DNA from 3 places in the Streptomyces sp. NPDC014764 genome. Region 2 is predicted to be linked to each of the others. Evidence: riboswitches for the same ligand, from Rfam matches in the RefSeq annotation. Region 2 holds a riboswitch; each other region holds the start of a gene.

Region 1 (4,587 bases), on a different contig from region 2:
GATGAGCTGCGCGGCGGTGATGTCCGGCAGGTCCGGGTCGCCGGAGTCGGCGAGCGCCGGGACGAGTCCGATCGTCGCGGCCGCCACGCCCATCACGGTGACGGGGACCACGTATCGCGCGGCCTTGCGGCGCCCGGCGCGCGGCTCCTCGGCCTCCCCCGCGGTCGTCGTGTCGTCGGATTCGTACGGTGCCATGTGTGCCCTCCGTCGTCGCGGCGGCTTCCGTCCCGTGTCCTCGCACCAGTTCGGCCCGAGCCGCCATTCTCACCCGAACCGGTGAGAAGTGGTGTTGTCCGTCGTGGTCCATCTGACCAAAAGCGCGGGACGGAATCGTCAGACCGCGGGCTCAACTGCGCGTACTGCTGCGGTATGACACGGGAGGACGGCGCCTCCCCCGCCCCGTAGGGGTCACCCGGGTACCGGAGGCGTACGGGGGACGGCGGGGCGGGTCAGCCGGCCCGGTGCACCACGGCGTCGCACAGCTCGACGAGCGCCGACTTGGCGGGGCCGTCGGGCAGCGGGGCGAGGGCGGCACGCGCCTCCTCGGCGTAACGCACGGTGTCCCGTCGGGCCTGGCCGAGCGCGGGGTGGGCGCGCAGCAGACGCAGCGCCTCGGCGTGCCGGGCGTCGTCGGTGAGGTCGGAGTCGAGCAGCTCGCACAGGGCGAGGTCCTCGGCGAGGCCGAGCCGGGCCGCCCGCTCGCGCAGCCGCAGCACGGGGAGGGTGGCGATGCCCTCGCGCAGGTCGGTGCCGGGGGTCTTGCCGGACTCGTGGGAGTCGGAGGCGATGTCGAGGACGTCGTCGGCGAGCTGGAAGGCGACGCCGAGCCGCTCGCCGTACTGGGTGAGGACGTCGACGACGGTCTCGTCGGCGCCGGACATCATCGCGCCGAACCGGCAGGAGACGGCGACCAGGGAGCCGGTCTTGCCGCCGAGCACGTCCAGGTAGTGGTCGACCGGGTCGCGGCCGTCCTGCGGGCCCGCGGTCTCCAGGATCTGGCCGGTGACCAGCCGCTCGAACGCCTCGGCCTGCACCCGCACGGCCTCCGGGCCGAGGTCGGCCAGGATGTGCGAGGCGCGGGCGAAGAGGAAGTCGCCGGTGAGCACGGCGACCGAGTTGCCCCAGCGGGTGTTCGCGCTCGCGACCCCGCGCCGCACCTCGGCCTCGTCCATCACGTCGTCGTGGTACAGCGTGGCCAGGTGGGTGAGCTCCACCACGACGGCCGACGGCACGACGCCGGGCGCGTAGGGGTCGCCGAACCGGGCGGCGAGCATGACGAGCAGCGGGCGGAACCGCTTGCCGCCGGCCCGCACCAGGTGCTGGGCGGCCTCCGTGATGAACGGCACCGCGCTCTTGGTGGCCTCGAGCAGCCCTTCCTCGACAGCCGTCAATCCGGCCTGGACATCGGCTTCCAGAGCCTGGTCCCGCACGCTCAGCCCGAACGGCCCGACGACGGTCACGAGGGGTCTCCTGTCTGCTGGTGTCTGCTGGCGGTTACACGGTTTGTCGATAGGTCGCTGCCACCACTCGAGTCAGCGTATCCGGTCAGGTTTCGATCACCGCCAGGGCCCGGGGTCACAAGCAGGGCGATACGGGATCAGAAGCGGAGTGTTTTTGATCGGCTGATAACAACGGACATACCTCGGTTTCCCGGACACAGCGACCCGTGGACCATCCTGCATCACCCCGCAGTCCGATTTGCCGTCATTGATGGGCGAATTCCTCTTGGCGGCAAATGCACCCACGGCCGCCGTCCCGTGAGGTGAGTCACGCGCCGGACGGCCTCCGGGACACCCTCGCACACGCCCGTCAGGCCGCTCCACACAATGGAGTTGACGGTTGGCGACAGCAAAGGATCAAGCACGCAAAACCACCCATCTCAAGATCAAACGGGGCCTTGCGTGATCGTCGCACTTGTTCCCGACATGTGCTCTCGCATACGTTCCGGGCCTGCCGGGTGGACGCCGAGTCCTGCCGCCACCCGCATCACACCCGACGACCAACTCACGCACGGCAGGAGCGGGGGACCCAGGTAAGTCGCCGTACCGGACACCGCGCCGGGACGGCTCGGGGTGAAGCCATGCCCGCAGGGGCACGGCCGGGCACTCTCCCGCCCGAACCCGACAGCTCACCTCGCAGGCGTAGGAGAGGAACCCAGACATGCCCGTCATCGCTTCGTCACGCCGCCGCCTCGTCCGCACCCTCGCCGTCGCCGGCACCGGCGTCGCCGTGGTCGCGCTGCCGCTGTTCGGCGCCACCAGCGCCTCCGCGGCCCCCTCGGCCCAGGCCACGACCGCCGCCTCCACGACCGCGTACCCGGACAACCTCGACGGCTGGATCCGCGAGGCGATGGACGTCATGGCGCAGAACGGCATCCCCGGCTCCTACGACTCCATCCACCGCAACATCATGCGGGAGTCGTCCGGCAACCCGGCCGCCATCAACCTGTGGGACTCCAACGCCGCCATGGGCACCCCGTCGAAGGGCCTGCTCCAGGTCATCGACCCGACCTTCCAGGCGTACCACGTGCCCGGCACCGCCTTCGACCCGTTCGACCCGGTCGCCAACATCGCCGCGGCCTGCAACTACGCCGCCGACCGCTACGGCTCGATCGACAACGTCTTCGGCGCGTACTGAGCCGACCTCTGACGGCCGAGACCGGCCGTCTTCCCGAACAGTCGCTCGAGGACGACGGCCACGCCGTCGTCCTCGTTCGACAGGGTGACCTCGTCGGCCACCGCCTTCAGCTCGGGGTGCGCGTTGGCCATGGCGACGCCGTGACCCGCCCACCGGAACATGGGGACGTCGTTCGGCATGTCCCCGAAGGCGACCGTGTCCTCGGGGCGCAGCCCCAGATGCTCGGCGGCCAGCGCGAGACCGGTCGCCTTGGTGACCCCGCACGGCTGGAGCTCCACCGTGCCCGGCCCCGACATGGTGACCGTGGCCAGCGAGCCGACCACGGACCGGGCCGCCGCCGCCAGCGCGTCGTCCGACAGGCCCGGGTGGCGCAGCAGCACCTTGCTGATCGGCCGCTCCCACAGGTCGTCGCGCCGCTCCACCCGCACCGACGGCAGCTTCGGGTGCGGCATCCGGTAGCCCGGCTCGATCAGCGTCAGCCCGTCGACCCCGTCCTGGTCGACCGCGGCGTACACCTCCCCCACCTCGGCCTCGATCTTGCCGAGCGCGGTCTCCGCCAGCTCCCGGTCCAGCCGGACCGACCACAGCATCCGCTGCGCGGCGGCGTCGTAGACCTGCGCACCCTGTCCGCACACCGCGAGCCCCGTGCAGCCGAGGTCGTCGAGCAGCGACCGCACCCTGGGGGCCGGCCGGCCGGTCACCACGAGGTGCCGGACACCGGCCCGCTCCGCCCGGGCGAGGGCGGCGAGGGAGCGGTCGGAGAGGGTGTCGTCACCACGCAGCAGCGTCCCGTCCAGGTCGGTGGCGATGAGAGAACGATCGGTGGGTGCGGCCATGATCAGAGAATACGGACAAGAGGACCGTCCGATTCACCGCGCCCGTATGCCCGCGCATTGGGTGCGTTTTGCCTTCTTGTGCCGCCGATACGCGACCGGTTGAGACCTGTTTTCCCTTTTGACCGGAACACGGTGCGCTCCACCGCGCCCCGGCTCCGGGAGTCGTCCCCTATTACAGAAGCCCACCGGGACGCGACCCCGTAACGTGTGGCACGGCCACGGACACGTGGCCCACCCGCGCACACGAAAGCGAGGCAGCACCCGATGCCCCCCTTCGATGTCCCCGAGGGCGACCCCTTCGGCCCGCACAACCTGCCGTACGGCGTCTTCTCGCTCCCCGGTTCGGCGGAGCGCACCGTGGGCGTCCGGCTGGGCGACCACGTCCTCGACGCCGGCGCGGCGGCGCACGCCCTGGGCTCCCCCTACGCCTCCCTGCTCGCCCGCCCCACCCTCAACCCGCTGCTGGCGGCGGGCCGCACCGCCTGGTCGGACGTGCGCCGCGCACTCACCGCGTGGGTGACGGTCCCGGCGCACCGGGAGACCGTCGAGCCCTTCTTCCACCCGCTCTCCGAGGTGACCCTCCATCTGCCGTTCGAGGTCGCGGACTACGTCGACTTCTACGCCTCGGAGAACCACGCGCGGAACGTCGGGCAGATCTTCCGCCCCGACGCGGCCGACTCCCTGACCCCCAACTGGAAACACCTGCCGATCGGTTACCACGGCCGCTCCGGCACCATCGTGGTGTCCGGCACCGACGTCGTGCGCCCCTCCGGGCAGCGCAAGGCGCCCACCGACACCGCCCCGGTCTTCGGCCCGTCCGTGCGGCTCGACATCGAGGCCGAGGTCGGCTTCGTCGTCGGCGTCCCCTCCGAGCAGGGCCGGCCCGTGCCGCTGAGCGCCTACCGCGACCACGTCTTCGGCCTGTGCCTGCTCAACGACTGGTCCGCCCGCGACGTCCAGGCCTGGGAGTACGTGCCCCTCGGCCCGTTCCTCGGCAAGTCCTTCGCCACCTCGGTGTCGGCGTGGATCACCCCGCTGGACGCCCTGGACGAGGCCCGCGTCGCCCCGCCCGAGCGCACCCACGGCCTGCTGCCGTACCTGGACGACTCCGGTG
Region 2 (4,587 bases):
CCAGGCGGCGCTCCTCTTCCAGCTCCTTGGTCTGGCCGAGGGCGCGCATGTGCGGGAAGACGCCGTCCTCCATGCCGGTGAGGAAGACGACCGGGAACTCCAGGCCTTTGGCGGTGTGCAGGGTCATCAGCGTGATGACGCCGTCGCCGTCCTCCTCGTCGGGGATCTGGTCGGAGTCGGCGACCAGCGCGACCCGCTCGAGGAAGTCGGCCAGCGTGCCGGTCTCGCCCTCGCCGCGCTCCTGCTCGAACTCGAGGGCGACAGCCGCGAGTTCCTGGAGGTTCTCGATGCGGGTCTCGTCCTGCGGGTCGGTGGAGGCCTGCAACTCGGCGAGATATCCGGTGCGTTCGAGGATGGCCTCCAGCACCGTCGCCGGACCGGCGCCCGACTCGACGACCGTACGGAGGTCATCCATCAGCGTGTTGAACCGCTTGACGGCGTTCGCCGACCGGGCCGCCATGCCGTACGCCTCGTCGACGCGGCGCAGCGCCTGCGGGAAGCTGATCTTCTCCCGCTGGGCGAGGGCGTCGATCATGGCCTCGGCGCGGTCGCCGATGCCCCGCTTGGGGACGTTGAGGATGCGGCGCAGCGGCACCGAGTCCTCGGGGTTGGCCAGCACCCGCAGGTAGGCCAGGACGTCCCGGACCTCCTTGCGCTCGTAGAAGCGCACGCCGCCGACGACCTTGTAGGGCAGGCCGACGCGGATGAAGATCTCCTCGAAGACACGGGACTGGGCGTTGGTGCGGTAGAAGACGGCGACGTCGCCGGCCTTGGCCTCGCCCGCGTCCGTGAGGCGGTCTATCTCGTCGGCGACGAACTGCGCCTCGTCGTGCTCGGTGTCGGCGACGTACCCGGTGATGAGCGCGCCCGAGCCGGCGTTGGTCCACAGGTTCTTCGGGCGGCGGGACTCGTTGCGCTCGATGACGGCGTTGGCGGCGGAGAGGATCGTCTGGGTGGAGCGGTAGTTCTGCTCCAGCAGGATGGTCGTCGCGTCCGGGTAGTCCTCCTCGAACTGGAGGATGTTGCGGATCGTCGCGCCGCGGAAGGCGTAGATGGACTGGTCGGCGTCGCCCACCACGCACAGCTCGGCGGGCGGCACCTCGGCCTCCGGCGGGACGTCGACGGGGTGCTCGGAGGCGCCTCCGACCAGCTCGCGCACCAGGGCGTACTGGGCGTGGTTGGTGTCCTGGTACTCGTCGACCAGGACGTGCCGGAAGCGGCGGCGGTAGTGCTCGGCGACGTCGGGGAAGGCGCGGAGCAGGTTGACCGTCGTCATGATCAGGTCGTCGAAGTCCAGGGCGTTCGCCTCGCGCAGCCGGGACTGGTAGAGCGCGTAGGCCTGGGCGAGGGTCTTCTCGAATCCGTCGGTCGCCTGGGCGGCGAAGTCCTCCTCGTCGATCAGCTCGTTCTTCAGGTTGCTGATCTTGGCGCTGAAGGACTTCGGCGGGAAGCGCTTGGGGTCGAGGTCCAGGTCGCGGCAGACCAGGGCCATCAGACGCTTGGAGTCGGCGGCGTCGTAGATCGAGAAGGACGACGTGAAGCCGAGCTTCTTGGACTCCCGGCGCAGGATGCGGACGCACGCGCTGTGGAAGGTCATGACCCACATCGCGTTCGCCCGGGGCCCGACGAGCTGCTCGACGCGCTCCTTCATCTCGCCCGCGGCCTTGTTGGTGAAGGTGATCGCGAGGATCTGGCCGGGGTGGACGTCCCGCTCGGCGAGCAGGTGGGCGATGCGGTGGGTGAGCACGCGAGTCTTGCCGGACCCGGCTCCCGCGACGATGAGCAGCGGGGAGCCGGAGTGCACGACCGCGGCGCGCTGGTTGTCGTTCAACCCCTCCAGCAGCGCGGCGGAGTCGATCACCGGGCGCGGGGCGCCGTCCCGGTAGTAGGAGTCCCGCTCCGGGGGCACGTCGAACTTCCCGCCGAACAGATCGTCCGGCAGGGGCTCCGGGGCGTGCTCGTCCTCGGGCGGCGGCGGGGGCTCGTCCGCCGGGCCGCGCTGGGCCTGGAGGTCCGCCAGGAAGCTGTCGTCAAAGAGGCTGCTCATCGCTCTCCGAGTCTAGGGCGCTCCACCGACAACCCGGGGCCGCCCCGGAAACATCCCCCGGCCTCTCCCGGAGGCGCCACGGCGGGCACCCTCCACGGTCGCCGCCTCACCGTGCGTGACACCCACCGGAAGGTCACGAAAATGTATCGGGCATATCACCCATCAACCTTCACAAGGGCCACACCAGTTGGCTACCGTGCGGTCCGGGCCGCTCGTCCCCCGCCGGCGAACCTCGCCGGGCCGCGCGGCCTCCGCCGAGTCCGTCACTGTCCACCGTGGCAGCCGGAGCCGGGGACCCACCGAGACTTGGGGTGAATCGGCCCACTCTTCGGAGCGGCCGTAGGGCAACCCTTCCACACACCCGCCCGAACCCGACAGCTAACCCGGTAGGCGGAGCACTGGAAGGAGTCGCCTCCCTTGGCGTCGCACCGCAAGTCGCGCACCCCGGGCCCGCGCGTGGCAGGCATACGCACCCCGGCCCTCGCCACGGCCGCGCTCACCTCCGTGGCCCTGCTCTCCCAGACCGCCGACGCCTCGCCGGGCGAGGACCGGCCCAGCCTGGAGGAGGTCGAGAAGAAGGTCGGCGACCTCTACCGCCAGGCCGAGTCGGCGACCGAGAAGTACAACGCGGCCAAGGAGAAGACCACCAAGCAGCGCAAGCGCGTCGACACCCTCCTCGACGACGTGGCGAAGCGCACACAGAAGCTGAACGAGGCGCGCTCGGAACTGGGCTCCTACGCCGCCGCCCAGTACCGCACCGGTGCCGGCATGCCGGACACCGCGACGTTCCTGCTCGCGGAGACCCCGCAGGACATCTTCGACCAGCGTCAGGTGCTGGACCGGATGACCGGCCGCCAGAAGGCGGCGGTGGACGACTACGTCACCCAGCAGACCGAGACGATGAAGAAGCGGCAGGAGGCCACCGAGAGTCTCCGCACGCTCACCGAGACGCAGGGCGACCTGAAGACGGCCAAGGCAACCGTCCAGAAGAAGCTCGCCGACGCGCGCGGACTGCTGTCGAAGCTGACCGCCGAGGAGAAGGCTCGGCTCGCCGCGATCGAGAAGCGCAAGCAGGAGGAGGCCGCCCGCAAGGCCGCGGAGCTGGCCCGTCAGCAGGCGGAGCAGGAGCAGGCCCGCGAGGAAGCCGCGCAGCAGGGAGGCGGCACCTCGGAGGGCTCCGGGTCCACCGGCTCGACCGGGACCCCGCCGGCCGACTCGTCGTACGGCACCAAGGCGGAGAAGGCCCTCGCCTTCGCCCGCGCGCAGATCGGCAAGCCGTACGTCTGGGGCGCGACCGGCCCCGGCTCCTACGACTGCTCGGGGCTGACCCAGGCCGCCTGGAAGGCAGCCGGCGTCTCCCTTCCGCGCACCACCTACGACCAGGTGAACGCGGGCACCACCGTCCCGGTGTCCCAGGCCCGGCCCGGCGACCTGGTCTTCTTCTACGACGACGTCACCCACGTGGGCATCTACATCGGAAACGGCATGATGATCCACGCTCCGAAGCCGGGCACGTACGTCCGCGAGGAGTCGATCTACTACGACGGCGACTCCGCGATCCACAGCATCGTCCGCCCGGCCTGACGGCCTCCCGGACAGACGGAAACGGAACCGCCGACCGGGCCGGTGACGGCTCGGTCGGCGGTTCCGTGTCGGCGGCGGTGCCCGGCGCCCCGGGGCGCGGGCTCAGGTCCAGAGGACCGCGATGAAGATGTTCGCCACGGTCAGCAGGCCGACAAGGCCGAAGACGCCCTTGTCCACCTTCTCCTCGTCCCGCTTCACGTAGACCAGGCCGAGGATCACGATCAGCAGCGCCAGCTTCACGCCGATCTTGATGTGGTCGACGGAGTGGTCCTGGGCCTCGTTGAGGCCTACGAGGGCGACGCCGGTGACCAGCATCGTCAGCGCTCCGTGCAGCATCGCGGGGACGAAGCGGGCGGTGCCCGCGCCCATCGCCTTCATCTGGGTGAGGAAGCCGCCGAGCAGCGACGCGATGCCGATGATGTGCAGACCGACGAAGATGTGGAGGAGTACGTCCATGAGGCCGGAGCCTAGCCAGGGGCGTCCCATAGCATTCCGCCGCCCTCACCTTTCCCGCCTTCACCACATCGGTCATCACCCTGAGTGAGAACGAAGCGCCGTGCGCACCCCAACGGTCACTTACGGTCACGCGGCGGTCCGTGGACGACAGTTCCGCACAACTCGTATCCCGTGCCGCGCGGCCGGGCCTAGCGTCCTGCCCCAGGTGACCGGCTCCGCATCGCCGCTCGGTCAGGAGCGGCGGCCGGACACCACCGCCGAGGAAAGGGTCCGGCGGCGGACGGCTCCCCTGTCACCCCGCCGCCGGACCGCCGGGCAGTCGTCCGGCTCCGGCGGGCGTCGACGGGAAGGACGGCTTGGAGGGTGGCAGCGCACCGCAGGTCACGGCAGCGCCCGGCGGGCGGCACCACGGCCCGTGCGGCCGTCACAGTCGTCCTGGCGGGAGCGGCCACGACGGCCGGTTTCGACGGAGCGGCACACGCGGCTCCGCGGCCGGCGCC
Region 3 (4,587 bases), on a different contig from region 2:
CGAGCGGTAGACCCGGGCCGCGGTCTGCTCGCCGATCAGCCGGATCCTGGTCGCGGTGGAGAAACGGTCCCGGTCCTTCACCGCCATGTTCCCGCCTCTCGTTCGGTCTCATACACGCGTACGTCCCCGCACACGGTACGGGACCGGGTACGGGGACGTACGTACGACGCTTCCTGCGGGGCCGAGGTCAGCCCCTGCAGTGCCTACTGGTTCGCGGAGCGGAACCGGGGGAACGCGCTGCGGCCGGCGTACACCGCGGCGTCGTCGAGGATCTCCTCGATGCGCAGCAGCTGGTTGTACTTGGCGACGCGCTCGGAGCGGGCCGGGGCACCGGTCTTGATCTGGCCGCAGTTGGTGGCGACGGCCAGGTCGGCGATGGTGACGTCCTCGGTCTCGCCGGAGCGGTGGGACATCATGCACTTGAAGCCGTTGCGCTGGGCCAGCTCGACGGCGTCCAGGGTCTCGGTCAGCGAACCGATCTGGTTCACCTTCACCAGCAGGGCGTTGGCGGCACCCTCCTCGATGCCGCGGGCCAGGCGCTCGGGGTTGGTGACGAACAGGTCGTCACCGACGAGCTGGACCTTGTCACCGAGCTTGTCGGTGATGATCTTCCAGCCCTCCCAGTCGTCCTCGAACAGCGGGTCCTCGATGGACACGAGCGGGTACGCGTCGACGAGCTCCGCGTAGTACTCGGTCATCTCGGCGGCCGTGCGCTCCTTGCCCTCGAAGGTGTAGACGCCGTCCTTGTAGAACTCGGAGGCGGCCACGTCGAGGGCCAGGGCGATCTGCTCGCCGGGGGTGTAGCCGGCTTCCTCGATCGCCTCGAGGATGAGGTCGAGGGCCTCGCGGTTGGAGCCGAGGTTCGGGGCGAAGCCGCCCTCGTCGCCGAGGCCGGTGGCCAGGCCCTTGCCCTTCAGCACCTTCTTGAGGGTGTGGTAGACCTCGGCGCCCCAGCGCAGCGCCTCGGAGAAGGACTCCGCGCCGATCGGGGCGATCATGAACTCCTGGATGTCCACGTTGGAGTCGGCGTGCGAGCCGCCGTTCAGGATGTTCATCATCGGCACCGGCAGCAGGTGCGCGTTCGGGCCGCCCAGGTAGCGGAACAGCGGCAGGTCGCTGGCCTCGGAGGCGGCGTGCGCGACGGCGAGCGAGACGCCGAGGATGGCGTTGGCGCCGAGCGAGCCCTTGTTGTCGGTGGCGTCCAGGTCGAACATCGCCTGGTCGATCAGGCGCTGCTCGGTGGCGTCGTAGCCGACGAGCTCCGGGCCGATCTGCTCGATGACGGCCAGCACGGCCTTCTCGACGCCCTTGCCCAGGTAACGGCCGGCGTCGCCGTCACGGAGTTCGACGGCCTCGAAGGCGCCGGTGGAGGCGCCGGACGGGACGGCGGCACGACCCGTGCTGCCGTCGTCGAGGCCGACCTCGACCTCGACCGTGGGATTGCCTCGGGAGTCCAGGATTTCCCGGGCTACGACGACGTCGATGGACGGCACGAGCATCTCCTTCTTGGGATGTGACGCGGGTGAGCGGGGCCGCGGGGGCCCTGCGGGTCCGAGCCTAACCGGCTCCGGGCGATCGGCCATCTCGCCGCCCGCCTCATGGACAGAACCGAGAGTAAATTGTTTCCGAGCGGAACAAAGCCCGTTGGGCAAACCGTGACCGTAATGCGTCCGGACATGACCCCGCCCCGGTGCGTACGGGGGAAGAAACGCACCGGGGCGGGGAGCCCGTGGGAACGGGGAGGGACCTGGCGGTCTGCCCTTACTTCAGGTGCAGCTGCTGGCCCGGGTAGATGAGGTCGGCGTCGTCGACGATGTCGTCGTTCAGCTCGAACAGCTTGGCCCAGCCGCCCTTGACGTCGTGCTCGGCGGCGATGGAGCTGAGGGTGTCGCCCTTGACGACCTTGTACTCGCCGTCACCCTTCTCGACCTTCTTGCCGGTCGGGGTGGTGACGGTCTTCTTCTCGGCCTTCTTCTCGGCCTTCGGCGCGGCCGGGCGCTCGGCGGAGCGGGAGGCCTTCTGCTCGCTCTCACGCGACTCGGCGGAGCCGGACTCCTGCGAGGAGCCCTCGGCGGAGCCGCCGTCGTAGGAGGCGTTGGACAGGCCGGTGCCGCAGACCGGCCAGGCGCCCTTGCCCTGGCCCGCGAGGACCTTCTCGGCGATCTCGATCTGCTGGGCCTTGGTGGCCTGGTCGGCGGTGGCGGCGTACTGGGTGCCGCCGTAGCCGGCCCAGGTGGAGGCGGAGAACTGCAGACCGCCGTAGTAGCCGTTGCCGGTGTTGATGGACCAGTTGCCGCCGGACTCGCACTGGGCGACGGCGTCCCACTCGGACGCGGTGGCCGCGGAGGCGGTGCCGGACGCCATCAGCGGGCCGGCGACGGCGGCGCCGGCGACACCGGCGATGGCGATGGCGCGAGTGGCCTTGGACGGACGACGGTGCTTGCCCTTGCCGGAAAACAGCATGGATGGATCCCCTCACCGACGCCTACGAGGTGAGCTGTCGGGTTCGGGCCGGTTGAGTTGCCCGGCCACGTCCCTCCCGGGACGCGGCTTCACCCCGAGCCGTACCGGACGTCAACCGTCCGGTCGCGGCACTTACCTGGGTCCCCCGCTCCTGCCTACGGCGCATGACGCGACGACTGTTCCCGTGCTGCCACTGGCAGGATTCGGCGTGGCGGCAGCCGGGGCCCGCGATGGCGAGCGGTCACGACCGTAAGCACGCGATCGGCGGAATATCAAAGATGATCAGGGCCTCTGAGACCTATCTCTCACAGTCCTTATTACGGACATTCAGCCCTTATCGCTCCGTCAACTGCCGCCGCTCCCGGGCGCCTTCGACCGCCCCTCTCCGGCCGCTATTCGGCGGTCCCACCGTCCACCAGAAGTCGCTGACCGGGCAGGATGAGGTTCGGGTCGTCGCCGATGACCCGCTGGTTCTCGACGTAGAGCGCCGTCCATCCGCCGGTCAGGGCAAGGGAGTCGGCGATGGAAGTCAGACTGTCGCCGTCCTGGACGGTGTAGCGGTCGTCGGCGATACCCGCGGGCGTGCCCGTGGGAGGTGAGGCGTGCCGGCCGGACGACGGGGTCCCGGCGCCGGCGGTCCCGCCCTCCTGCGCGCTGGGGCCGCGATGGCGGCCCGAGCCGTTGCTCTCGGACTCGGCGGCGGTCGAAGAACCGGCGCTCTGCCCGGACTTGTCCGACTCGTCACCTTCGGGGGTGGCGGAGGCGGACGGGGAGGCTCCAGGGTTCGCGTCACTCTTCGTCTCACGGGATGAATCGGATGAACCCGACCGGTCCGACGAGGAGGCGGAAGAGGAAGTATCACCTGTTTCCGGCGTACCGGACGGGGTGGTCGTCCCGCCGGTCCGGGTGTCGTCGTCGTCCGTGCCGGTCGGCACGCCCGGGTCGACGTCCGGGGACGCGGTGTCCTGGTTCAGCCCCGTGAGCAGGCCGCAGGCGCGCCACTTGCCGACACCCTGGTCGGCGAGGATTCTCTCGGCCACGGTGATCTGCTGGTTGCGGCTGGCCGCGTCGGCGCTGGGCGCGAACTCCAGGCCGCCGTGGTTCTCCCAGTCCTCCTGGGTCAACTGCAGGCCGCCGTAGTAGCCGTTACCGGTGTTCTGGCTCCAGGAGCCGCCGCTCTCGCACTCCGCGACCCGGTCCCAGGTCTCACCGTCCGCCGCACTGGCGGCGCCCGCCCCGAGGAGCGGGATCGCGATCGCGGATCCGGTCACCCCGGCGGCGACGAGCAGAGCCGGAGCCTGGCGGGGGCGACGGTGTCGGCCGTTCCCGGAGAGCATGCGGAAGCCTTTCACTCGGCAACAAAGACCGGTACGGGCGAGCAGAACCGTGCCGCGCGCCGTACTTGATGGGTGAACGTATAGGCAGTCGATCACTTGTCACAAGTTCATGCCGTGCAGATCACATGAAGATCACAGAGTTGAGCATGCCTCAGGTTTCCGCACACCGGCCCCCGGGCACGGACAGGAAGGTCAGGTCTGCCCTGAACGCGGAGGGGAGAATTCCACCGGAAGCGTGCGGAGTCCCCGCATGATGAGGCCGCCGCGCCAGCGCAGTTCGGCCGGATCGGCGGCGAGCCGGAGGTCCGGAAGGCGCGTCAGAAGCGTGGCGAGCGCGGTCTGTCCCTCCAGGCGCGCGAGCGGGGCGCCCAGGCAGTAGTGGATGCCGTGCCCGTACCCCAGGTGCTGGTTGTCGCGCCGGCCCAGGTCCAGGGTGTCCGGGTCGGCGAACCGCTCCGGGTCCCGGTCGGCCGCGGCCAGCACGACGAGCACCGGGTCGCCGGTCTCGATCCGCTGCCCGCCGATGACGACCGGCTCCGTGGCGAACCGCCAGGTCGCCATCTCCACCGGGCCGTCGTGGCGCAGCAGTTCCTCCACGCCGGTCTCCAGCAGCCCGTGGTCCCCCTCGGCCAGCGCCCGCTGCAGACGCTCCCGCTGCTCGGGGTGGGTGAGGAGGGCGTAGGTGCCGTTGCCGATGAGGTTGACCGTCGTCTCGAAGCCGGCGAAGAGGAGGATGAACGCCATCGCGGCGGCCTCGTTCTCCGTGAGGTGCTCGCCGTGGTCGGAG

The links. Region 2 has a riboswitch for cyclic di-AMP ahead of ACF1AG_RS11460 (NlpC/P60 family protein). Riboswitches for the same ligand answer to the same signal wherever they lie in the genome.
Region 1: linked by a shared signal. The riboswitch ahead of ACF1AG_RS25425 (transglycosylase SLT domain-containing protein) and the one ahead of ACF1AG_RS11460 (NlpC/P60 family protein) in region 2 are both predicted to bind cyclic di-AMP.
Region 3: linked by a shared signal. The riboswitch ahead of ACF1AG_RS21580 (transglycosylase family protein) and the one ahead of ACF1AG_RS11460 (NlpC/P60 family protein) in region 2 are both predicted to bind cyclic di-AMP.

Annotation. Positions count from the first base shown of each region.
Region 1 covers NZ_JBIBXY010000012.1:167,154-171,740, reverse strand. Annotated here, with positions in the region: gene ACF1AG_RS25435 (outer membrane lipoprotein carrier protein LolA) at 1-195, opposite strand, end outside; gene ACF1AG_RS25430 (polyprenyl synthetase family protein) at 450-1,460, opposite strand; cyclic di-AMP (ydaO/yuaA leader) riboswitch at 1,987-2,155, shown strand; gene ACF1AG_RS25425 (transglycosylase SLT domain-containing protein) at 2,161-2,637, shown strand; gene ACF1AG_RS25420 (HAD family hydrolase) at 2,601-3,473, opposite strand; gene fahA (fumarylacetoacetase) at 3,738-4,587, shown strand, end outside.
Region 2 covers NZ_JBIBXY010000003.1:595,045-599,631, forward strand. Annotated here, with positions in the region: gene pcrA (DNA helicase PcrA) at 1-2,047, opposite strand, end outside; cyclic di-AMP (ydaO/yuaA leader) riboswitch at 2,290-2,457, shown strand; gene ACF1AG_RS11460 (NlpC/P60 family protein) at 2,465-3,631, shown strand; gene ACF1AG_RS11465 (hypothetical protein) at 3,734-4,087, opposite strand; gene ACF1AG_RS11470 (NlpC/P60 family protein) at 4,451-4,587, shown strand, end outside.
Region 3 covers NZ_JBIBXY010000008.1:136,378-140,964, reverse strand. Annotated here, with positions in the region: gene ACF1AG_RS21590 (septum formation initiator family protein) at 1-87, opposite strand, end outside; gene eno (phosphopyruvate hydratase) at 204-1,493, opposite strand; gene ACF1AG_RS21580 (transglycosylase family protein) at 1,762-2,463, opposite strand; cyclic di-AMP (ydaO/yuaA leader) riboswitch at 2,468-2,636, opposite strand; gene ACF1AG_RS21575 (transglycosylase family protein) at 2,856-3,800, opposite strand; gene ACF1AG_RS21570 (cytochrome P450) at 3,993-4,587, opposite strand, start outside.